Regions from separate parts of the Brevibacterium pigmentatum genome, predicted to be linked through region 1. Evidence: predicted binding sites of a transcription regulator. Region 1 holds the regulator's gene; each other region holds the start of a gene.
The links. The regulator HrcA, encoded in region 1, represses chaperone genes, less so after heat shock. The targets are predictions, from matches to a motif close to TTNGCACTCGNNNNNNNCGAGTGCNAA.
Positions count from the first base shown of each region.

Region 2: the regulator HrcA is predicted to act here: its motif matches at 6,134-6,160, upstream of groL (chaperonin GroEL).
Region 3: the regulator HrcA is predicted to act here: its motif matches at 1,069-1,095, upstream of groES (co-chaperone GroES).

Region 1 covers NZ_CP050153.1:2,085,916-2,093,702, reverse strand. The annotation lists gene lepA (translation elongation factor 4) at 1-846, shown strand, start outside; gene hemW (radical SAM family heme chaperone HemW) at 847-2,076, shown strand; gene GUY30_RS09550 (DUF4870 domain-containing protein) at 2,163-2,924, opposite strand; gene GUY30_RS09545 (magnetosome magnetite crystal formation protein family) at 2,992-3,666, opposite strand; gene GUY30_RS09540 (DUF3097 family protein) at 3,823-4,686, opposite strand; gene hrcA (heat-inducible transcriptional repressor HrcA) at 4,848-5,885, shown strand; gene dnaJ (molecular chaperone DnaJ) at 6,013-7,128, shown strand; gene GUY30_RS09525 (16S rRNA (uracil(1498)-N(3))-methyltransferase) at 7,125-7,787, shown strand, end outside.
Region 2 covers NZ_CP050153.1:3,208,853-3,216,639, forward strand. The annotation lists gene htpX (zinc metalloprotease HtpX) at 1-81, shown strand, start outside; gene pspAB (PspA-associated protein PspAB) at 128-727, shown strand; gene GUY30_RS14585 (RNA-binding S4 domain-containing protein) at 882-1,100, opposite strand; gene GUY30_RS14590 (hypothetical protein) at 1,100-1,918, opposite strand; gene GUY30_RS14595 (sulfite exporter TauE/SafE family protein) at 2,146-2,895, opposite strand; gene GUY30_RS14600 (DUF1707 SHOCT-like domain-containing protein) at 2,972-3,739, shown strand; gene GUY30_RS14605 (nuclear transport factor 2-like protein) at 3,775-4,158, opposite strand; gene groL (chaperonin GroEL) at 4,334-5,977, opposite strand; gene GUY30_RS14615 (cold-shock protein) at 6,760-6,963, opposite strand; gene GUY30_RS14620 (LytR C-terminal domain-containing protein) at 7,365-7,787, opposite strand, start outside.
Region 3 covers NZ_CP050153.1:2,902,123-2,909,909, reverse strand. The annotation lists gene GUY30_RS13215 (resuscitation-promoting factor) at 1-859, shown strand, start outside; gene groES (co-chaperone GroES) at 1,249-1,542, shown strand; gene groL (chaperonin GroEL) at 1,579-3,171, shown strand; gene GUY30_RS13200 (SRPBCC family protein) at 3,333-3,758, opposite strand; gene GUY30_RS13195 (ABC transporter ATP-binding protein) at 3,987-4,763, shown strand; gene GUY30_RS13190 (ABC transporter permease) at 4,760-6,181, shown strand; gene GUY30_RS13185 (class I adenylate-forming enzyme family protein) at 6,253-7,770, opposite strand.

The DNA of each region.
Region 1 (7,787 bases):
CTGGCGTACGAACCCGAGACCTCGACGGCTCTGGGCTTCGGCTTCCGCTGCGGATTCCTCGGCCTGCTCCACCTCGAAGTGCTGCGTGACCGGCTGGAACGTGAATTCGATCTCGACCTCATCTCCACGGCCCCGTCCGTGATCTACGACGTGACCATGGAAGACGGTACGGAGACCGTGGTGACGAACCCGAGCGAATACCCGACGGGCAAGATCAAGGAAGTCCGCGAACCGATGGTGCAGGCGACCATCCTCACCCCCAGCGACTACATCGGTGCGGTGATGGAGCTGTGCCAGGACCGCCGCGGCAAACTCCAGGGCATGGACTACCTGTCCTCGGACCGTGTGGAGATCCGCTACCGCCTGCCACTGGCCGAGATCGTCTTCGACTTCTTCGATCAGCTGAAATCCCGAACCAAGGGCTACGCCTCCCTCGACTATTCCGACGACGGCCAGGACGCCTCCGACCTCGTCAAGGTCGACATCCTGCTGCACGGCGACCAGGTCGACGCGTTCTCCGCGATAGTCCACCGCGACAACGCCTACTCCTACGGGGTGGCGATGGCCGGGAAGCTGCGCAAGCTCATCCCGCGCCAGCAGTTCGAGGTGCCCATCCAGGCGGCCATCGGCTCGCGCATCATCGCCCGTGAGACCATCCGCGCCATCCGCAAGGACGTGCTGTCGAAGTGCTACGGCGGCGACATCAGCCGTAAGCGCAAGCTGCTCGAGAAGCAGAAGGAAGGCAAGAAGCGGATGAAGATGGTCGGCACCGTGGAGGTTCCGCAGGAGGCGTTCATCGCGGCCTTGTCCTCCGATGAGCCGGAGACGAAGGACAGCAAGAAGTAAGTGCCCGCACAACCGACCGGTGAGGTCCCTCCGCGCGACGGTTCCCTGCCGACATCGGCAGGGATCGGCTCCGCCGGGCGGGGGCTGAGTCTCTACGTCCACGTCCCGTACTGCCGGGTCCGCTGCGGCTATTGCGACTTCAACACCTACACCGCCGACGACCTCGGCCCGGGCGCTTCCCGCGAGGACTACCGCGGCAATCTCGCCCGTGAGCTGGATCTGTCCGTGTCCACCCTCGCCGAGGCGGGGGCGGGCGACCGTGAGGTCTCGACGATCTTCTTCGGCGGGGGCACCCCGACGCTGCTCGCCGCGGATGTGCTCGCCGGGGTGATGGACGAAATCCGTGCCCGATACTCCCTGGCCGAAAACGTCGAAGTCACCACCGAAGCCAACCCCGACACCTTGGACCCCGCGTATATCGAGACCCTCGCCGGGTCCGGTTTCAACCGCATCTCCATGGGCATGCAGTCGGCCGTGCCGCATGTGCTCGCGACCTTGGACCGCACTCACGATCCGGAGAAGATCCCCGAGGTGGCCCGGTGGGTCAAGGAGGCGGGCCTCGAACTCAGCCTCGACCTCATCTACGGCACCCCGGGGGAGTCGATCGACGATTGGAGACGCTCTCTCGACGTGGCCCTGTCCAACGAGGTCGACCACATCTCGGCCTACTCCCTCATCGTCGAGCCGGGAACGAAGATGGGCGCGATGGTCCGCCGCGGCGAACTGCCGATGCCCGATGAGGACGACCTGGCTGACAAGTACGAGATCGCTGACGCCGCGATCTCGTCCGCCGGCCTGCACTGGTATGAAGTGAGCAATTGGTCGACCGGTCCCGATACGCGCTGTGAGCACAATATGGCGTACTGGCGCAATGCGGACTGGTGGGGTTTCGGACCCGGTGCGCACTCACATGTCGGGGGAGTCCGGTTCTGGAACGCCAAGCACCCGCGCGCCTGGGCCGACCGACTGATGGCGGGGGAGTCCCCGTCGATCGGTCGTGAGGTCCTCGACGACCAGACCCGGGAGGTCGAACGGATCATGCTCGCCGCCCGCATCGACCGAGAGCTGCGACTGGACTCTCTGGCACCAGGCAGCCAGCAGGCGATCAGAACATTCATCAAGCAGGGACTGCTCGCCGCCGATGGTGCGGAGGCAGGCTGGTTCCAGCCGACCCTGCCGGGACGCCTTATGGCCGACTATATGGTGCGCATCCTCACCGAATACGTGTGAATGAGTCTCGCCCCGCCACCCGAATCGGGCGGCGGGGCGAGCTGTTCGGCGAATCTGCTGACGAGAGATTCTCGGAGACCGTCAGATCACTTGACCCAGTTCGGAGTCATCGGGATTCGGTAGCCCTCACCGCGATTGGCTGCCGTTCCGGCGATGATCTCGATGACGATCATGTAGATCGAGAGCACCGGCAGGAGCAGGAGGATGAGCAGTCCGATGCCGACGATCGAGAGGATTCCACCGATCAGTCCGATGCCGAACCCGGCGATGACGCCGATGATCAGCAGGTTGAGCGACTGCGCACCATGATGGCGGAGGAACGGCGACTTGTCCTTGTTGATGATGAAGAGGATGAGCGTGACGATCCAGCCGACACCGACCACGTAGGTGGCGGCGTGGGCGAGGTGTGACCACAGCGCGGTCGTCCGTTCGCTCTGATCCGCGTTCCAGAATCCGAGTGAGTTCGGACCATAGGCTGCGTCCGGCAGTTCGGCTCCCATGGGCACACCTGCGGCAGCTGACTGCGCCGAGGATGCTCCCTGGAAACCGTATCCCGGCTGCGGCTGACCCTGGGGAGCGCCGTAGGGCTGTTGGGAACCGTAACCGGGCTGACTGCCATACGCCTGCTGGGAACCGTAACCGGGCTGCGAGCCCTGCTGAGGGTTCTGAGGCTGCGAACCGTACCCCGGATTCTGCTGGGAGCCGTACCGGGGCTGGCTGCCCTGGTGAGGCTGCGAACCCTGTTGCGGCTGCTGAGTGTAGGGCTGCTGCGAGCCCGACTGCGGCGAATAGTTCGGAGGCATCGGCTGTGACTGTCCGTTGTTCGGCTGCTGCGGGTTGTCCGACATGAGAGTCCCTTCAGAGATTGCGATCACTCCACACTAACCCAGTGTGTGCGGGGTGATGGGGAGATGGTCACTTGACGAAGTTGATGGTGAGCGGGAACTTGTAGCCCTCGCCCTTGTTCGCTGCGACGGCAGCGATGATATAGAAGACGCAGTAGACGATCGGGACGATGGCGGCTGCATACACGATGAAGAGGCCGAACCCGAAGGTCACCAAGGCCAGCATGAAACCGAGGATCATGAAAACGAAGATGGCCGCAGAAGTGACGATCGTGTTCGTGATCATCGCGTTGAGTCCCTGACGCGAATGCTCCCGGACGAACGGAGATTCATCCTTCTTCACGAGGAACATGATGAGCGGCATGAACCCGAAGATCAGCGATCCGAGGTGGGTCCACATGGCCGTGTTCCGGTCGGGTTCGTGCGCCATCCAGAACTGCTCGGAGCCGGGCCCGTAGGCCCGCTCGGGCAGAGAGCGTGAGTCGAACATCGCAGGATTGTGCATCTGAGGCATGCCGTAGCCGGGCTGAGCGCCATATCCGGGCTGCCCGGCGTAATTCTGCTGCCCGCCGTATGCCTGCTGAGACCCGTACCCGGGCTGCGCGCCGTACCCCGGCTGACCACCGTGCGTGCGCGGCTGAGAGTACTGCTGGTTCTGCGGCGCGTAGGGCTGCTGCGGACCCGAAGCCTGAGAATAGTTCGGCGGCATCGGTCGGCTGCCGGGCTGTTCGGGGTGATGCGACATGGGGATCCTTTCGACACGTGCTTGCCATTCACACTAGCCGAGCGACGTGTCTCGGGGATGTCGGGAAAGCCTCACTCCTGTGACAGATTCGCCACAAGCTTCGCCACAAGCAGCCTGCGCCGATCTGACGGAAAGATGCCGACCCGGCTGAGTCAGTCAGCCGACGGTGACGAAGTCGATGAGCTCCTCGACCCGCCCCGACAGCGTCGGCTCGACATCGGCGATGGTGCTGACCTTCCCGAGGATGCGCACCCATCCGCGAGCGACATCCCGATGGTCGGCATGCGGCCATCCGATGCGACGGAGGATTCCCGTCTTCCAATCCTCACCGCGAGGGACGACCGGCCATTCGCGGATGCCGACGACATGGGGCTTCACCGCCTGCCAGATGTCGACGTAGGGATGACCGATGATGTGGACGACGTCGCGGTAGCGCGGATCGGCGCGGACCGCCTCGGCGATCTTCGATTCCTTCGTCCCGCTCACCAGATGGTCGGCGAGGACGCCGACGCGATGGTCCCGATCCGGACCGAAGGCCTCGAGCTTGTCGGCGACATCATCGAGACCGCCCAAGGGTTCGACGACGACGCCTTCGATGCGCAGATCATCGCCCCAGATCTTCTCGACGAGTTCGGCATCGTGCTTGCCCTCGACCCAGATCCGCGAGCCGCGGGCCACTCGAGCCTTCGCACCGACCACGGCGCGAGAGCCCGAAGCCGTCCGCCCGGGCTGCTGCGCCTTCTTCTTCGGCAGCTGCACATCGACGGGCTGCCCCTCGAGGAGGAAGCCCGGTCCCAGCGGAAAGGCGCGGACCTTGCCGACGCGGTCCTCGAGCTTGACGACGACACCGGCCGTGGTCTTCTCCGCGCCGACGACGGCACCGACATAGCCGCTCATCGCATCCTCGAGAACCATGCCCAGGCCGAGCTCGACCTGACGGGACTTCTTCGGACGGTGCGACGACGGCGAGGAACCGGAGAGCACATCAGGGCCGTAACGATCAAAAGCATTCACGGGCACCCACCATAATCAAGGTCGGCCGCGCAGGCGCGCAGACCCGCAGGCCACCCCCAGAAATGAATTCCGGGAACGAGAAGCGTAGAATTGGCACTCAGACTCAAGGAGTGCCAAACACAGGCACGAGACCGCGATCGGCCAGCGACACGGAGAGGAGGCCCGCGATGAACGACAGCAGACGAGCACAGGTGCTGCGCGCCATCGTCGAGGACTTCGTCGCCACCAACGAACCCGTGGGATCGAAAGCCATCGTGCAGCGCCACACCCTCGGCGTCTCTCCTGCCACGATCCGCAACGACATGGCCCAGCTCGAGCAAGAGGGGTACATCGCCCAACCCCACACCTCCGCAGGCCGGATTCCCACCGACCTCGGCTACCGGATGTTCGTCGACCGCATCGACGAATTCAAACCGCTGACCACCGCCGAACGTCGCGCGATCTTCCAGCTCATCGACGGCGATGTTGACCTCGACGAGATGCTCGACCGCACGGTCCGCGTCCTCTCCGGTCTCACCCGACAGGTGGCGCTCATCCAATATCCCACGGTGTCGCGGGCGCGCATCAAACACATCGAGATCGTCGGCCTCGGCCCCGGGCGGATCCTCGTCGTCCTCATCACCGACGCCGGTCAGGTCGAACAGAAGTCCGTGATCGCCCCGAGCCCGCTCGACGAAGACGCCGTCCGCGGTCTGCGCGACCAGATCAACGCCGAATTCGCCGGGCGCACGCTCGCGCAGGTCTTCGGATCGAGCCCCGCCGAGGCGGCCGCCCCTGAACCGACCGAGCCGAGCAGTCGTGACGACTCCGGTCTGACGCAGGTCAGGGCCGCTGTCGTCGACCTCGTCGCCGCCACCCGCGAAGAGCGCATCATCATGGCCGGGACCGCGAACCTCGCCCGCTCCGGAAGCGAATTCGGAGAGAAGATGGCCCCGATCCTCGAAGCTTTCGAAGAGCAGGTGGTCCTGCTCAAGCTGCTCACCTCGATGGCCGAAGACCACGAGGGGATCAGCGTGCGCATCGGGCGTGAGAATACTCACGAATCATTCAGTTCGACTTCCGTCGTCGCCGCCGAATATGGTCATGACGCGGGTTCGTCGGCCAGACTGGCAGTGCTCGGTCCGACCCGGATGGACTATCCGACGACCATCTCGGCAGTCCGTGCCGTCGCCAAATACGTGTCCTCGATCCTCGACCGAGGGTAGGGCCGCGGCAGTGACGACGACCAGGGGCGCCTGCAGACGGGCAGCACGACACTGGTGAGCACCGCGCAGCAGCGCAGCCACCACCACGAACAGAGAAGACCACTACGTCAGGGAGAGAGAAGTTTCTGTGGCCGATCACTATGAAACACTCGGAGTGTCCAAAGATGCTTCCGCGGCTGAGATCAAGTCGTCGTACCGGAAGCTGGCACGCAAGTACCACCCGGACGTCAATCCCGGTCACGAAGACGAATTCAAAGCCATCTCACTGGCCTACGACGTGCTCTCCGATCCGGAGAAGCGCCGCAACTACGATATGGGCGGCGGCGAGAACGGCCAGGGCTTCCCCGCCGGCGGCGGCTTCGGCGGGTTCGGAGACATCTTCGAGACCTTCTTCGGCGGTGGCGGCGGTCAGGCCGGAGGCCCGATCCCGCGCACCCAGCGCGGCAAGGATGCCCTCGTCGGAGTCAATATCGACCTGAAGACCGCGGCCTTCGGCGGCACCGTCGATCTCGATGTCACCACTGCGGTCGTCTGCGACACCTGTTCGGGTGCCGGCACGCAGGAAGGCACGAAGATCGAGACCTGCTCGCTGTGCCACGGAGCCGGCAGCGTCCAGCGCATGACCCGGACCCTGCTGGGTCAGATGGTCACGAACCAGACCTGCAACTCCTGCCACGGCTTCGGCACCGTCATCCCGAACCCCTGCCTCAACTGCCAGGGCGACGGACGCGTGCGCAAACAGCGGACCATGAAGATCCGGATCCCCGCCGGCGTCTCCGACGGCACCCGCATCCAGCTGAGCAGCCAGGGTGAGGTCGGCCCCGGAGGCGGACCCGCCGGTGACCTGTTCGTCGAGGTCATGGTCACCCGCCACGAGGTCTTCCAGCGAGACGGTGACAACCTCCGGGCAGCGGTCTCCGTGCCGATGACCGCAGCGACGCTGGGCGCGACCATCCCGTTCGAGACCTTCGACGGCACCCAGGACCTCACCATCGCAGCCGGCATCCAGTCCGGCACCGTCGTCAAGCTCCCCGGACTCGGCGCCACCCGCCTGCGTTCGGAGACCCGCGGCGACATGCTCATCACCGTCGACGTCCTCACCCCGGACAAGCTCGACGACGAACAGCGCGAACTGCTCGAGAAGCTCGCCGAACTGCGCGGAGAAGAGACACCGCGTGCCCAGATTTCGACCGAGAACCGCGGAATGTTCTCCCGCATGCGTGAGAGGTTCGCCGGTCGGTGAGTCTTCCCGTCTTCCGCTCCGCCACCGCCGCCGAGGCGGTCGTCGGGTCCGCCCTCACCCTCGGTGAGGACGTGGCCGGGCACGCGGTGCGGGTGCGTCGGATCGGCCCCGGTGAGGTGATCGACATCGTCGACGGTGAGGGCACACGTGTGCGCGGAACCGTCACGGCCGCCTCGGCGAGCGAGGTGACGATCGACGTCACCGCGGTGACGAATGAAGACAGCACGGGCCCACGGCTCGTGCTCGTCCAAGCCCTGGCCAAGGGCGACCGGGACCTGCAGGCCATCGAAACGGCCACGGAGATCGGCGTCGACGAAGTCATCCCCTGGGCCGCCGAACGCTCGATCGCCGACTGGCCGGCGAAGAAGCGGGAGAAGATGGCAGCGAAGTGGGAGAACCTCCTGAATGCAGCCTCCCTGCAGGCCCGACGCTCGCGGTTTCCGGTGCTGCGCGAACTCGTCCGCGGTGCCTCCCTGGCCAAATCCCTCGACGAGACCGACGCGGTCTTCGTCCTCCACGAGACCGCCGAGCGCAGGCTCTCCGAAGCGCTGGCGGCGCTGACCGCCGACGAGTCCTCGCCGCTGCCGGAGCGCATCGTCTTCGTCGTCGGACCCGAGGGCGGCATCAGTGATAGAGAACTCGACGCCCTGAGCGCTTGT
Region 2 (7,787 bases), 1.1 Mb from region 1:
CTCTTCTCCACCCACCCCTCACTCGAGAAGCGCCTGGAGCAGCTGGCGAAGATCTCCGCCCAGCTCTCCCGCCCCGAGTGAGCATCCGCCACACGCTTGAACTGCGCACCACCGAATTAGGAGCTCTATGGGATTCTTCGACGCACTGCTCGGCCGGTCCAAACCGAAACGGGCCAACCTCGACGACCTCTTCGCCCTGCCCCCGGCAGCATTGACACTGCAGGCCGCGACCGGCTTCACGCCCACGGGCATCGGGGCCGTCGCCTTCCGTCAGGTCGAGGGCGCCGCTTTCCAAACTGCTGAGTCCGAAAGCGTCGCCCTCATCGGCTCCGACCCGGCCGCCTCGGTGAGGCAGGAGAACGACGGCTTCGGGTTCACCTGGCAGGTCGTTGCCGATGAGAACGCCGAGGTGGTCAACCTCGTCACGAACATCCACGCCGTGAACTCGGCGCTGGTCAATCAGGGATTCGACACCATGCTGCTGTGCACGACCGTGTACTTCGTCCACCCCGATGGACGTCGGATGGCATTGGTCTACCAGTACAAGCGCGGAACCTTCTATCCGTTCGTGCAGTCGGCACCGAAGCAGCGTGACAACCCCCTGGAGATCCAGGTCAAGGGCGTGCTCTCCAATGAACTGCCGTTCGAAGAGGATACGTCGAACTGGTCGGCTCTGTGGGACGCCCCGGGTATGAATGACACCCCGGGCGCTCCCGAGCTGCAGTAGGCGCACCTGGCCCGAAGGGTGGGCCAGCCCGAAGGCGTGTACCCGTCCGGGCTGAAGGGCAGACAGATGGAGGGCGTCCCTGCGGGGACGCCCTCCATTATCTGTTCGCGTTCGTTTCGGTCGAGACCGGATCAGTCTTCCTCGGCAGTCACGATCAGCCGTGCTCGGCAGCCACCTCGATGACTTCGCCGAGGGCTTCGATGCGGTCGCCGGGACGGATCGTGGCGCCTCGACGGGTCTCGACCTCGCCGTTGACGCTGACCTCACCGTCGGCGATCATGTCCTTGGCCATAGCACCGTGTTCGGCGATGCCGTGCAGTTTGAGCAGCTGACCGAGTCTGATCGACTCGCCGCGGATTTCGATCGTGTCCATCAGAACATGTCTCCGAATCCGTCGAACAGGCCGCCGCCGTCACCGCCGTCGCCTCCGAAGAAGCCACCGCCGTCGCCGCCCATGTCTCCGCCTGCGTCTCCACCGGCGTCGCCCATGTCGCCTCCGTAGGCGCCGTCCCAGCCGCCGCCCATTCCGCCGAACATCATGGCACCCATGAGGACGCCGGGCAACAGGCCGGAACCTGCATAGGAGTTGAAGTAGCCGCGGTTGTATTCGGCGTAGGCCGGTCCGGCCTCCCAGTAGGCGCGGCGGGTGTGTCCGTCACCGGTGACGACCTTGCGCACCAGCGGGTCGGCTCCGACAGCGACGCGTTCGGCGTCGGCGGCACACACGGGCACCGGGCGCAGCTGGCCGCCGGCCGGGGCCCAGTCGATGTCTTCGACCGAGGGACCGTGCTGGGGGTTGAAGAAGCAGGGCGGACGACGCACCGGCAGGGGTTCGCCTTCGACCCGGGCGCGAACGCATTTGGCAGCGTAGCGGCCGTCTTCGAGCGCCTCGGTGACGTGGCGGATGTCAGTGGGTTCGGAGACCTTCTCGAGAGTCTCCTTGGCAACGTCGTACGAATCGAGCGCCTGCTTGTAGTCCTGCGCTCCGCCCGTGTCGAGATCGATTCCCGCAGTGATGACGTCGAGTTCGGCGACTTCTTCGCCGAATGAGGTGACGTCTTCTTCAGCGGTCTTCTTCACCTGCTGAAGTTCAGCGGCGTGCAATTCCCGCTGCCGCTTCTTCTCCTTGCGGTGGCCGATGAAGAAAACGGCCCCGAGAACTACGAGCAGCAACAGAAATACTTCAGTCACGATCCATGCCTCCCAGGCTAGCTTTGTCCTCGAACAGTATGCCCGATGAAACTGACAGGCGTCTGAGCCTGTGCCCCACATCCGCTCAGTCCTCGGCCGCCGATGACCGGTGTGCGCAGGTCATCCAAGATCGTCGTTCGTCCGGTGTGCGCAGGCCAGTCCTCGGCCGTCAATGGCCGATACACGCAGGTCATGCATGACCGTCGCTTGCTCCGTGAACGACCGCCTTAGACGAGAGTCTGGAGGCCTTTGACCAAGGCCGCGATTCCGCCGCCGAAGGCGAGGACGAGCATCCCGATCCGCGCTACGCCCACGTCTATATGACGGGCGAGCCAGTCACCACCTGCGAGGCCAGCCACGAGGACGAGACCGAGCCCGATCCAGACCCCGGCCTCCAGATGCGGCCAGGTCCCTCCGTCGATGATCACCTTCATCACCACCGCTGAGGCGGTCCCGACGACGAGGAACGGCTGCAGGGTTGCCGCGAACGACCGCTGCTCCCAATTCGTCAGCACAGCGTAGGCGCTCACCGCCGGACCCCCGGCTCCAGCCGCGGCCGACATCGCCCCGGAGAAGAGTCCGGCCGTCAGCCGTGTGCCGAGGTTCGCGGGAATCGTCCGCCCCAGCTTCCCCAAGGTCAGTGAGCTGATGAGGGAGACGACGATCAGGACGCCGATGAGGATCTGCAGAGGTGCGGTGGGCAGCGCAGCCGAAAGCAATGCGCCGGGGATGGTGCCAAGCACGGCACCCAAGGCAAGGTGTCGGAACGGCGGCCATTCCACCTCGGCGAAGGTGCGGACGAAGACGGAGAATGAGGCGACGATTCCGCAGATGTTGACGAGGATGACTCCGCTGAACGGGTCGAGGAGGAGGACGAGGAAGGGGCCGCTGACCAGGCCGAATCCCATCCCGGTGACGCGTTGGGACAATGCACCGAGGAACACTGCGAAGAGGATGAGCACGACGACGGGTTCCACCCGGCCGAGTTTACTCGAGTCCGATTCCCGGCTGATCCTCAGTCTCACCGCTGACGGCGGGGTTAGAGTATTCACCATGAACGCCAGCCCCCTCTGGTCGCGGTTCAGCGCAGATCCGCGCTCGTATGGGCAGGTCCGGGCCTCTGATGCCGATCGCGCGGTCGTCAGTGATGTCCTCTCGGAGGCTTACGCCCTCGGTCAGCTCGACGTGGAGGAGTTCGATGAACGCACCGAGGCTGCCGCGAAGATCAAAACGCTCGGTGAGGTCCCAGCACTGATCGAGGACCTCGTCCTCACTGATCCTGCAGAGACCGAACCCAGCCAACTCGATGATGCGGGGCGCGCACAGGCGCTGGCTCGCCTCGAGGAGGATCGGGTGCCGATCACGCCGGAGCAGATCGATGCCGCGGCGCAGAAGTACTACGAGGATCGGGTGCGCCGGTCGCTGCTCGGCGCAGTCGCGGGCCCGGTCGGGATCGTGCTGGCGATCTGGGCGTTCTCGTCGATCGCCTCTGGCCAGTTCATCTTCTTCTGGCCGATCTTCGTCATCGTGCCCACACTGCTCGGCGGTTTGGGACGCATCGCCCACAAGGACGAGATCATCCGCAATCGGAAGAAGGAGCTCACGCGCCGGGCCCGGGCCCACCTCGGCGATGCCGAGGCTCAACGGCAAATCGAACAGGGTGAGACTCCCGAGCGGGATTTTGAAGCTGACTTCGGTACGGGGCTGCAGCCGCCGCATCCGTCCCACCCGCCCTACTCGCCCGGTCAGATCTCACGCCGGGAGGAACGGGACCGGCGCCGTTCGCACCGCCGCCATAACCGCGACAATCCCTGGGACTGAGGGCATGCTCCGCGTCCGGGCGGTGCTGCTGCGCCTCAGACCTGGAAGATTCGGATCTGTCCGAAGTCCTGGGCTTTGTGAGTGGTGAACCACATGGTGTGCGAGAAGTGTCGCAGGTCGTCGCCGTCGGCCTCGGATTGCCAGTAGCCCCACGCCGCCGCGGCCTTGCCGTGAGTGATCGCCGCTTCGAGGTGGCCGACCTCCGGCGAATGAGCGGACAGTTTCAGCAGCGCTTCGACGACGGCCTCCCGCCCGGTGTGGGTCTCGACGGCGGAGGCATGAACGATCTGGAGGACGCAGTCGTCGGCGATCACCTCGGCGAGGGCCTCTTTGTCCCCGTTGAAGAGATTCTCTTCGAACGTCGCGACGAAGACGTTCTTCGGACTGTTTCCGCAAGCATCGGTGCCGGTGAAAGTCATACCGCCAGCCTAGGCGGGCGGAGGCGGCGGGACAACGGGTCGGTGGGCCGCCTCGGCGAAGGTGGGGTTATCGGGAGAAGAATCGGATACGGCTGCTCCGGACCGTCGGGCACGAAAACGGCCGTGCCGGCGCCCTTGCGGGCACCGGCACGGCCGATCGGACAAGCGGGGGCTATCAGAAGCCCATGCCGCCCATTCCACCCATGCCGTCCATTCCGGCAGCTGCGTCTGCACCTGCGGCGGCCTTTTCGGGCTTGTCGGCGACGACCGACTCGGTGGTGAGGAACAGACCGGCGATCGAGGCGGCGTTCTGCAGAGCAGAGCGGGTCACCTTGACCGGGTCATTGATGCCGGCGGCCAGCAGGTCCTCGTACTCACCGGTTGCGGCGTTGAGACCGAATCCGGCTTCGAGGTTGGCGACCTTGTCGGCAACCACACCGGCTTCGAGGCCGGCGTTCGTGGCGATCTGCTTCAGCGGGGCTTCGATGGCAACCTTGACGATGTTGGCACCGGTGGCCTCGTCTCCCTCGAGTGCGAGGTCGGCGAATGCGGCCTTGCCCGCCTGGATGAGCGAGACGCCGCCACCGGCGACGATTCCCTCTTCCACAGCAGCCTTGGCATTGCGCACGGCATCTTCGATGCGGTGCTTGGTTTCCTTGAGCTCAACCTCGGTGGCGGCTCCGGCCTTGATGACTGCAACGCCGCCGGCCAGCTTGGCCAGACGTTCCTGCAGCTTCTCACGGTCGTAGTCGGAGTCCGAGTTCTCGATCTCGGCGCGGATCTGGGCGACCCGTCCGGCGATCTCCTCGGCGTCTCCCGCGCCCTCGACGATAGTGGTCTCGTCCTTGGTGATGACGACCTTGCGGGCGGTACCCAGCAGGTCGGTGGTCACGCTGTCGAGCTTGAGCCCGACTTCCTCGGACACGACCTGGCCACCGGTGAGGATGGCGATGTCGGCGAGCTGAGCCTTGCGACGGTCACCGAAGCCCGGAGCCTTGACGGCCACGGACTTGAAGGTGCCCTTGAGCTTGTTCAGCACCAGGACGGCCAGGGCTTCGCCCTCGACGTCTTCGGCGATGATGAACAGCGGCTTGTTGGACTGCTGGACCTTCTCGAGGACGGGCAGCAGATCCTTCACGTTCGAGATCTTGGAGTTGACGATGAGGATGTAGGGATCCTCAAGGACAGCTTCCTGGCGATCGGTGTCGGTGACGAAGTAACCCGAGATGTAGCCCTTGTCGAAGCGCATACCCTCGGTCAGTTCGAGCTCGAGTCCGAAGGTGTTGGACTCCTCGACGGTGACGACGCCTTCCTTGCCGACCTTGTCGATGGCCTCGGCGATCAGTTCACCGATTGCGGGATCCCCAGCGGAGATTCCAGCGGTAGCGGCGATCTGTTCCTTGGTCTCGATATCGATGGCGTTGCCCAGCAGAACGTTCGTGACGGCCTCAACGGCCTTCTCGATGCCGCGCTTGAGGCTGAGCGGATCAGCACCGGCTGCCACGTTGCGCAGGCCTTCGCGGACGAGAGCCTGTGCGAGCACGGTAGCGGTGGTGGTTCCGTCGCCTGCGACGTCGTCAGTCTTCTTGGCGACTTCCTTGACGAGCTCGGCGCCGATCTTCTCGTAGGGGTCCTCGAGTTCGATCTCCTTGGCAATGGAGACGCCATCGTTGGTGATGGTCGGTGCGCCCCACTGCTTTTCGAGCACGACATTGCGACCGCGGGGTCCAAGGGTCACCTTGACCGCGTCCGCAAGCTGGTTGAGGCCAGCTTCGAGTCCTCGACGAGCTTCTTCGTCGAATGCAATCATCTTTGCCATAGTGGCTTAGATCCTCCCTGATGGAGTGGAGTGGGAATCCAGAGCAGTCATCAACGCCCGCGACGGCAGAGAGTGTGTCCGCATGTTCCATTCCACATATGGACCACGCTCTCGAGACGACTGGTGGGTACCCATCGGTTTTCACCAGTACTAGATTTAGCACTCTCCCCATGCGAGTGCAAATATTCGTGGTCCGTCATGACGGTTGCGGAGGGCCGCGTTCCGCGAGTTCTCGCCGCACGGTCACGGCGCAGGGGCAGTTCGGCCCAGCGCGAAACGTCTGCCGACGGTGAAGCACGCCGGGTCAGATGACGCTCCCAGGTTCGAGCGGGCCGGAGCAGGCCCACTTGCGACGGCCGCGTGCGGGTCGACAGACGCCGGAATCAACGCGCGGGCGAAGTGGCACAGTCAAACACCCACGTCGCGGTCGCAATCGGCACGGTTTAGGGTGAACAGCCCTGTTTCAAACACGTGCTATTCAACTCAAACTGGGCCGATTCGAAGTTCGTACACACACGCGCGCAGCTCGAGTGAGCCCGCACCCTCTCAGCACCAAATCTTCAACTTTTGGTGCACCTCGTTCTGAAAGACACACAGAAGAACGTGTGCAACTCGGAACAAAGTGCACCAAAACGCGGGATGCCCCGACCACGCGGGCACTGAAAAGCGCCGAGCAGTTGCCTGCTCGGCGCTTTCGCCGTGCGGTCGGTGCCGGTCGGCCCGAAGGCCATTCCGACGACCCGCCGCAGCGGATCAGAAAACTGTGCTGACAGCAGCCAGTCTCAGAGGAGGGTGACGGACTCCGCCTGAGGACCCTTTTGTCCTTCTCCAACTTCGAACTGAACCTGCTGGCCCTCTTCGAGAGAGCGGTAGCCGTCCATCTGGATTGCGCTCCAGTGAACGAACACGTCCTGGTTGTCGCCTTCGAGGGTGATGAATCCATAGCCCTTTTCAGCGTTGAACCACTTGACGGTACCTTGTGCCATTACTTCTCCATACAGTGCAGTGCCATTGAAATCCCGCATCGCGGCCGCGATCAGATGACCTCACCCGAGATACGGAAGCTAGTAAAACTCAACTGACCCCGCGACTTCCCTCATTGACCTCTAGAGAATTATCTCGGTGAAGCACGAATAGAACACAAGGTGCTGTGCTTGCCTAGCTGTTGCAACTCTACCGCAGCCGCGCACCCCGCCTAGAGCGGTTCAGCACTGTTATAGATTCGTTATCTAAGGGTTTCTGCCCTGTTCACAGCGGGGATCGCCGCGAATCAAATCAGACCGTTCGGTCAGAAAGTCGCCGAGGATGCCCGCCGTCGAAGGCCCCGACCGCAACCGAACCGATCCCCCGACTCAATCGCGCTGCGGCACGACCGAATCGCTTCGGGTCAGTCCGAGCCGCCTCCACTGGACTCCGGCCCGCGATCGGCGATGTCCGAACAGATGACGACGGTCACGTCGGCTTCGAAGTCGGACGAGGCCTCCGTGGCCGAGACTCCCAGTGACTTGGCGACGAGCTTCGCCTGCGAAGCGTTCTCTTCGCCGTTGTAGTACACGGTCGAATCAGAGAGGTTCGTCGAATAGTTGCCGACCTGGCCGAGCTTCCAGCCCTTCTCTTCGACAGCCTCGGAGAACTTCTTCGCAGCACCGGAGACTCCCGAGCCGTTGAGCACGTCGACGGTGATCGAGTCGTCGGCGACGCTGACTTCGCTCTCGCTCGGTGAGGGTTCTGCCGACGACGATTCGGAGGCCGGAGGGTCGGCGATCTTCGACTCGGGATTGCCCATCGAGGAGAAGATGATGTTGATGGC
Region 3 (7,787 bases), 820 kb from region 1:
TGCCGACCTCAACGCGAAGGCCAGCCAGCGCCTGAAGGACCAGGGCAATGACATCGAGGTGACCACCGCGAAGAACCTCACCGTCGTCGCCGATGGCAAGGACCACAAGGTCTCGGCCGCTGTGGGCACCGCGAAGGAAGCGCTCAAGGACACGGGTGTCAAACTCGACAAGGACGACTTCCTTTCCGTGCCGATGTCCGCTGAGGTCTCCGACGGCCAGGTTCTCACCGTCAACCGCGTGAAGAACGACACCGTCAAGGACAAGCAGCCCATCAAGGCTGAGGTCGAGACCAAGAAGTCCGACTCCCTCTATGAGGGCGAGACCAAAGTCGAGACCGAAGGCAAGGACGGCGAGAAGCAGGTCACCTACAAGGTCAAGACGATCAACGGCGAAGAGGTCAAGAAGGAGAAGAAGGACGAGAAGGTCCTCTCCGAACCCAAGACCAAGGTCGTCATCCAGGGCACCAAGAAGAAGGAAGAGCCGGCTGACACCGGCGGCTCCGACTCGGGTGACTCCGGCGATTCCGGTTCGGGCGACTCCGGTGACTCCGGCGGCGACTCGAGCACCGGCGGCGGCTCCGGCTCCGGAGGCGGCGACATGAGCACCGCAGAGATCAAGGCCATGCTCGGAGGACCCGGGTCGAGGTGGTACCAGATCGCCGAGTGCGAATCGAACTTCAACCCCCGTGCGGTGAACCAGTCGAACAACGCACACTTCGGTCTGTTCCAGTTCAAGCTCCAGACCTGGCAGAGCATGGGCGGCAGCGGCAACCCGATCGATGCCAGCCCGCAGGAGCAGTTCGATCGCGCCAAGAAGCTGCAGGCCGAAGCCGGCTGGGGTCAGTGGGCCTGCGCCTGATCTGAGATCAGAGCCGCAGTCGCCGACTGGACGTCTGATAGGCCATGAACTCTGGCCGCCATTGACAACAGATATCGACAACTGAGCTGAGGCGGTCAGCAAGGAGCGTGGGCCCCGAGGAGAGATCCTCGGGGTCCACGCTTTTTGATGCCTGTCGGGAGCGGGCCGGAAGCGCCAATCTGAACTTTCGCCCAGAGCATGACGAATTGCTGGCACTCAAGTTGACCGAGTGCTAAGAGCGTTCTAGAGTCGAATTAGCACTAGCACTCATTGAGTGCCAGTTTCATGAGACGGTCGAACCGCTCGGCACCCGCGACGACGAGAGGTTCATGGCAGCAGCCGCCGTCTGACTCGATGAAATAGAACCCAGTGAAGGGAGAGGGCCCGATATGTCGGTCTCCATCAAGCCACTCGAAGATCGGATTGTCATCCGTCAGGTCGAAGCAGAACAGACTACCGCCAGTGGTCTGGTCATTCCCGAAACCGCCAAGGAAAAGCCTCAGGAAGGCGAAGTTGTCGCAGTGGGCCCGGGCCGCGTTGCTGACAACGGAAACCGCGTGCCGGTCGACGTCGCCGTCGGCGACAAGGTCATCTACTCCAAGTACGGAGGCACCGAGGTCAAGTACGCAGGCGAAGAGTTCCTCGTGCTCTCGGCTCGCGACGTGCTCGCAGTCATCGGCTGAATCCCCTGAACAACAACTTCACTGACAGGAGGACGAATGCCTAAATCATTGGAATTCAACGACGAAGCCCGTCGTGCACTCGAAAAGGGCGTCAACACCCTGGCCGACACCGTCAAGGTGACTCTGGGACCCAAGGGCCGCAACGTCGTGCTCGACAAGAAGTGGGGCGCTCCCACGATCACGAACGATGGTGTGACCATCGCCCGTGAGGTCGAGGTCGACGATCCGTACGAGAACCTCGGCGCACAGCTGGCCAAGGAAGTCGCCACCAAGACCAACGACATCGCCGGTGACGGAACCACCACCGCGACCGTTCTCGCTCAGGCCTTCGTCAACGAAGGACTGCGCAACGTTGCCGCAGGTGCCGCACCCGGTCAGCTCAAGCGCGGCATCGAGACCGCCGTCGAGGCCGTCTCGCAGCAGCTGGGCACCATCGCCCGCGATGTCGCCGACTCCTCGGAGATCGCACACGTCGCCGGTCTGTCGGCTCAGTCGCCTGAGATCGGCAAGCTCATCGCCGATGCCTTCGACAAGGTCGGCAAGGACGGCGTCATCACGATCGACGAGTCGCAGGCCGCGTCCGTCGAGCTCGAGATCACCGAAGGAATGCAGTTCGACAAGGGGTACCTGTCGCCGCACTTCGTGACCGACGCCGATCGCCAGGAGGCTGTGCTCTCCGACGCGCTCATCCTCATCAACCAGGGCAAGATCTCCAACATCCAGGAGCTCCTGCCCGTCCTCGAGAAGGTGCAGCAGGCCGGCAAGCCGCTGTTCATCATCGCCGAGGACATCGAGGGCGAAGCACTGTCGACGCTGGTCGTCAACAAGCTGCGCGGAATCATCAACGTCGCCGCCGTCAAGGCTCCCGGCTTCGGTGACCGCCGCAAGGCCATCCTCGAGGACCTCGCTGTCCTCACCGGTGGCCAGGTCGTCACCCCGGACATGGGCATGAAGCTCGACCAGGTCACCCTGGAAGAGCTCGGCAACGCCCGCACCATCACCGTCACCAAGGACAACACCACGATCATCGATGGTGCAGGTTCCGACGATGCTGTTGCCGGTCGCGTCGCACAGATCCGCGCCGAGGTCGAGAACACCGATTCTGACTGGGACCGCGAGAAGCTGCAGGAGCGCTTGGCCAAGCTCTCCGGCGGAGTCGCCGTCATCAAGGTCGGCGCCGCCACCGAGGTGGAGCTGAAGGAGCGCAAGCACCGCGTCGAAGACGCCGTGTCCGCTACTCGTGCCGCCATCGAAGAGGGCGTCGTCGCCGGTGGTGGATCGGCTCTGATCCACGCTGCGAAGGTCCTCGACGGCAACGACCTCGGCCTCACCGGTGACGCACTCACCGGCGCCGAGATCGTCAAGCGCGGAGTCGTCCAGCCGCTGCGCTGGATCGCCGCCAACGCCGGCCAGGACGGCTACGTCGTCATCGCCAAGGTCCAGGACCTCGAGTCCGGCCAGGGCTACAACGCCGCCAGCGACGAATACGGCGACCTCATCGGCGCCGGAATCATCGACCCCGTCAAGGTCACCCGTTCGGCACTGCGCAACGCCGCATCCATCGCCGCCCTGGTTCTCACCACCGAGACCCTGGTCGTCGAGAAGAAGGAAGAGGAGGACGAGGCCTGAGCCACTCGCTCGGACTGAGTCACCTCTGACCACGACAGTGGCCCGGAACATCACGTTCCGGGCCACTCGTGTATTCACAGTCGTACTCACCCTCACCGAGGCGGCGCCACCTGTCCGCGAGCGGCACAGAAAAAGTTGAGCAGCCCATGTTTGAAACAGTGCTATTCGTCTGAGACTGTGCCGGAGCCGTGAGCGGTCTCGAGATGGGTCCGCAGGTGGGCGAGGTCGGCGCGGACCATGCCAGCGTCGCGGTCGAACTCGGCATCATCGACACCGGGCAGACGGAACAGAGTGAAGACCGCCTCGGCGGCGGTGTCGTTGGCGAGCACCCGCAGGGGATCGTGCACGATGGTGCCGTCGGGGAAGACCACGTCGTGATCGAGGATGCCGAGGTCAGTGTGCGAGCCGAAGCGGACCTCGACCTCGCCCATCGGTGAGTCCGTGATCCAGCGGCCGGCCTCTTCGCGGATTCCATTGCTCAGTCCCGCGGCCCACGCCGGAAGATTCGCAGGATCGCCGGCGAAGGCGGCCACCTCGGCGGGGGAGGCGTCGATGGACGTTGAGAGATGGAGCGCTGGATTCGTCATTTCCCAAGTGGACCACAACGTGGCGCACGCGGCCAGGGCGCGCGGCCGGTGCGTACTGTCACCGTCCCAGGCGTCGCCGATGGGCGGCGCATACAGCTGGCTGCGCGCGGGCAGAGAACCTGGCTCACACAGCTGGCTCACACCTACTGGTCAGTCGCTTATCATGTTTCTGAGGCTTGATCCTCGTTAGTCTGGAAAGGACAGCTTGCACCGACGCATGAGGAATCTATGACCACCGGCCCAACGACGCCCATCGCCCGACTTCGCGACGTTTCGAAGGTCTTCGATCCGAAAGGGGCAGCGGTCACGGCTCTCAACGGAGTCAGCCTCGATATCGCACCGGCCAAGCTGACCGCGGTGATGGGACCCTCGGGCTCGGGGAAATCAACACTCATGCACGTCCTCGCCGGACTCGACCGGCCTACCTCCGGCACGGTCCACCTCGGCGACGAGGAGATCACGAAGCTGCGCGACGACGATCTCACCGCCCTGCGCCGTCGCCGGATCGGATTCGTCTTCCAGGCGTTCAACCTCGTGCCGACGCTCACCGTCAAAGAGAACATCCGGCTGCCCTTCGAGCTCGACGACCGTCGACCCAACGCCGACGAACGCGCGTGGATCTCCACGGTCGTCCACCGCCTCGTGTTGGAAGACCGGCTCAAACACCGACCCAATGAACTCTCCGGCGGCCAACAGCAGCGCACCGCCATCGCCCGGGCGCTCGCGACCCGCCCCGACGTCCTCTTCGCCGACGAACCGACCGGCAACCTCGATGCGAAGTCCGGTCGCGAAGTCATGGCGATCATGTCGGAAGCTGTCCGCGATTTCGGCCAATCGATCGTGCTCGTCACCCACGACCCGATCGTCGCCGCCCACGCCGACCGCGTCGTCTTCATCGCCGACGGCACCCCGGTGACGGAGCTGAGCGAATCCATCAGCGCCGAGGCGATCGCCGCGACCATGCTCGACATCGACGAGCGCGCCGAGACTGCGGTGAGCCGATGAACCCGCTGCGCGAAATCAGAACCAACCCGCGGCAGTTCTTCCCCAGCGTCCTCGTCGTCTTCATCGCCGCCCTCTTCGGCACCGCGATCATGCAGGGCGTCGCGATTCTCACGGCATGGCTGTCGTCGGAGAAGATGATCGCCGAATCCGAGACAGCACAGAACTTCCTCTCGATGGTCGGAATCACCTTCTTCCTCATCGCCCTCTTCGTCTCCGCGATGGTCATCGCGAACACGTTCTCGATCATCGTCGCCGGCCGCAGCCGCCAACTGGCTCTGCTGCGCCTCATCGGGGCGTCGTCGAAACGGCTGCGCAGGGCCGCCTCGGTGGAGGGGCTGATCATCTCCGTCACCGCCGCGGTGCTCGCCTTCGCAGCGTCGACCGGGCTGGCGAAAGCGGCCCAGAATTACCTGGGCAACGCCATCACCGAGGAGGTCGCTCTCCTCACCCCGACCATGGTCGTTCCCGCGCTCGCCACCATCATCGTGACCTGGCTGTCGGCGTACTTGGGCGCGCGCCGCATCACGGGGATCTCTCCGATCGAGGCGACCTCGCAGGCGGTCGAAAGCCGCCCCGAGGATGTCCGTGCCTCACTCGGGGGACTCACGGCCTCGCTGATTCTGCTGTCCATGGGCCTGACGTTCCTCGTCAATTCCGTGATCGGAGCCGCCGACCATCGGATCAGCCTGATGAGCGTGGTGCTCACTGCGTTCGGGTCGAGTCTGACGTTCCTCGGTGTCGTCATCGGTCATCCGTGGATCCTGCCTCCGGTGCAGGCGGCGATCGGCTGGCTGGTCGGACGCACCGCGGTGTCCCGGCTGGCCGCATCGACGATCGCCCGCCATCCCACCCGGAACGCGCGCACGGTCATCGGGCTCGTCATCGGCATCACGCTCATCGTCATGTTCGCCACCGCCATGACCACCTTCCGCGATCAGCTGCTGCGGTATGCGCGCTCCCTCGGTGAAGAGGGGTGGGGCGGTCTCGAGGACGCGCTGGCCACCGTCATCGACAAGTCGATGCTGTTCGCCTTCGCCCTCATCCTCTTCTCCGTGATCATCGCCGTCATCGGCGTCGCGAACACGCTCATGCTCTCCGTGCGGCAGCGCACTCAGGAGATCGGCCTGCTCATGGCACTGGGCCAAACCCCGAAGCGCGTGCGGCGGATGATCACGGCCGAAGGCCTGCAGCTGAGCCTGACCGCGTGCCTGGTTGCCGTGCCGCTGGGTATCGGCTTCGGCTGGGTCGGCGCGCTTACCCTGCTCTCGCCCCTGCTCGGACTCTTCGCGCCGAGCGTGCCCTGGGTAGTCGTCATCGCCGTCGTCGCAGGCACCCTCGTCGCCGTGTTCGTTGCCAGCCGCGAACCCGCCCGCGCTGCCACATCGATCAGCCCAGTCGAGGCGCTCGAAGCCGTGTGAGGTTCGGGAACCGAGGACGGTTCCGCAGCCTGGCGGATCGCCTCGCCGAGGCGGGACCGGAGGGGTGCCGCTCAGCCGGCAGCCACCTCGCTGCGCAGCTTGTGCTTGAGCAGCTTGCCTGAGGGGTTGCGCGGCAGTTCATCGACGGTCAGTACTTCGCGCGGCAGCTTGTAGCGGGCGAGCTTGTCGGCCAGGTGGTCGCGCAGGTCTTCGACACCGAAGTCCTCACCATCGGTGGTCGTGATGAAGGCGACGACCTGCTCGCCCCACTGCGGATCCGGCTTCGCCACCACCGCGACGTCGGCGACCCGCTCGTGAGTGATGACGGCCTCCTCGACCTCGAGGGAGAATACATTCTCGCCGCCGACGATGATGACGTCCTTCGAGCGGTCGACGATATAGAGATACCCGTCCTCGTCGAGCCGTGCGAGATCACCGGTCTTGTACCACTCGCCCTCGAAGGCCGCCTCGGTGGCTTGGGGATTGCGGAGGTATTCGCGCATCCGGGTGTCACCGGCGAACCAGATCTCGCCGGTCTCCCCGGGACCTGCCTCGGCACCGTCGGCCGTGACCACGCGCATGGCGTTGCCGACCATGGCATGCCTGCCGACGGACCCGGCCTTGCGGAGCTGGTCCTCAGGTCCGAGAAGACATCCGGTCGGACCCATCTCGGACATTCCGAAGAGGTTGTAGAACTGGTTCGTGCCGTAGGCCTCGATGAGCATCGCGGCCGTCGAACGGTCGATCGGGGCGCCGCCGTAGTTCCACCGCCGGATGGATGAGAAGTCATAGTCGGCGAAGTCGAGGCCGAGCTTCTTCGCGGTCATGATCGGCGCGACATAGGCGACGGTGGGTCCGAAGAACGTCGTGATCTGTTCCGCCGCGATGATCTGCATCGAGTCCACCGGGTGGTACGCCCGCTGGAGGACGACCGTTCCACCCATCTGGATGGTGGGGATGAGGGCGATGTTCAGCGGCGCCGAATGCCAGATCGGCATGCAGATGAGGTACCGGTCGTCGTCGCGGTAATCCATGTTGAGGTTGATGAGAGTGCCGACTTGGAAGATATTGCGGTGCGAATGCACGCATCCCTTCGGCGAGCTCGTCGTGCCGGAGGTGTAGAGGATCTGCGCGACCTGTTCATCGGTGAAGTCCCCGGGGTCGGCCTCGGTCGCGGCATCGAGCTGGACATCGAAGCTGCCCGGGGCGCTGGGTTCTGTCTCCAGCCAGGTGATGTCCGGTGCCCCGGCGCGAGCGACTTCGGCGAGCTCGGTGCTGACGATGCCGAGCTTCGCTCCCGAATGCTCGAGCGTGTACTTGACCTCTGGGGGCTGGAACTTGTGATTGACCGGTACGACGGTCGCACCGAGGTACCACGCGCCGAAAGCTGCGAAGACGAACCCCGGGACATTCACCGTCATGATGCCCACGGCGTCGCCGGGCCGGATTCCGTTGTCGCTGAGCACCTGCGCCGCCTTGAGCGCCCGGTGCCGCAGCTCGGCGTAGGTGAAGCGCTGATCCTCATAGACCAGGGCTTCCTTGTCCGGGTTCCGCAGGACGGTGGTGTCGAGCATGGTTCCGAGCTTCATTGCTTCTCCTTGTGACG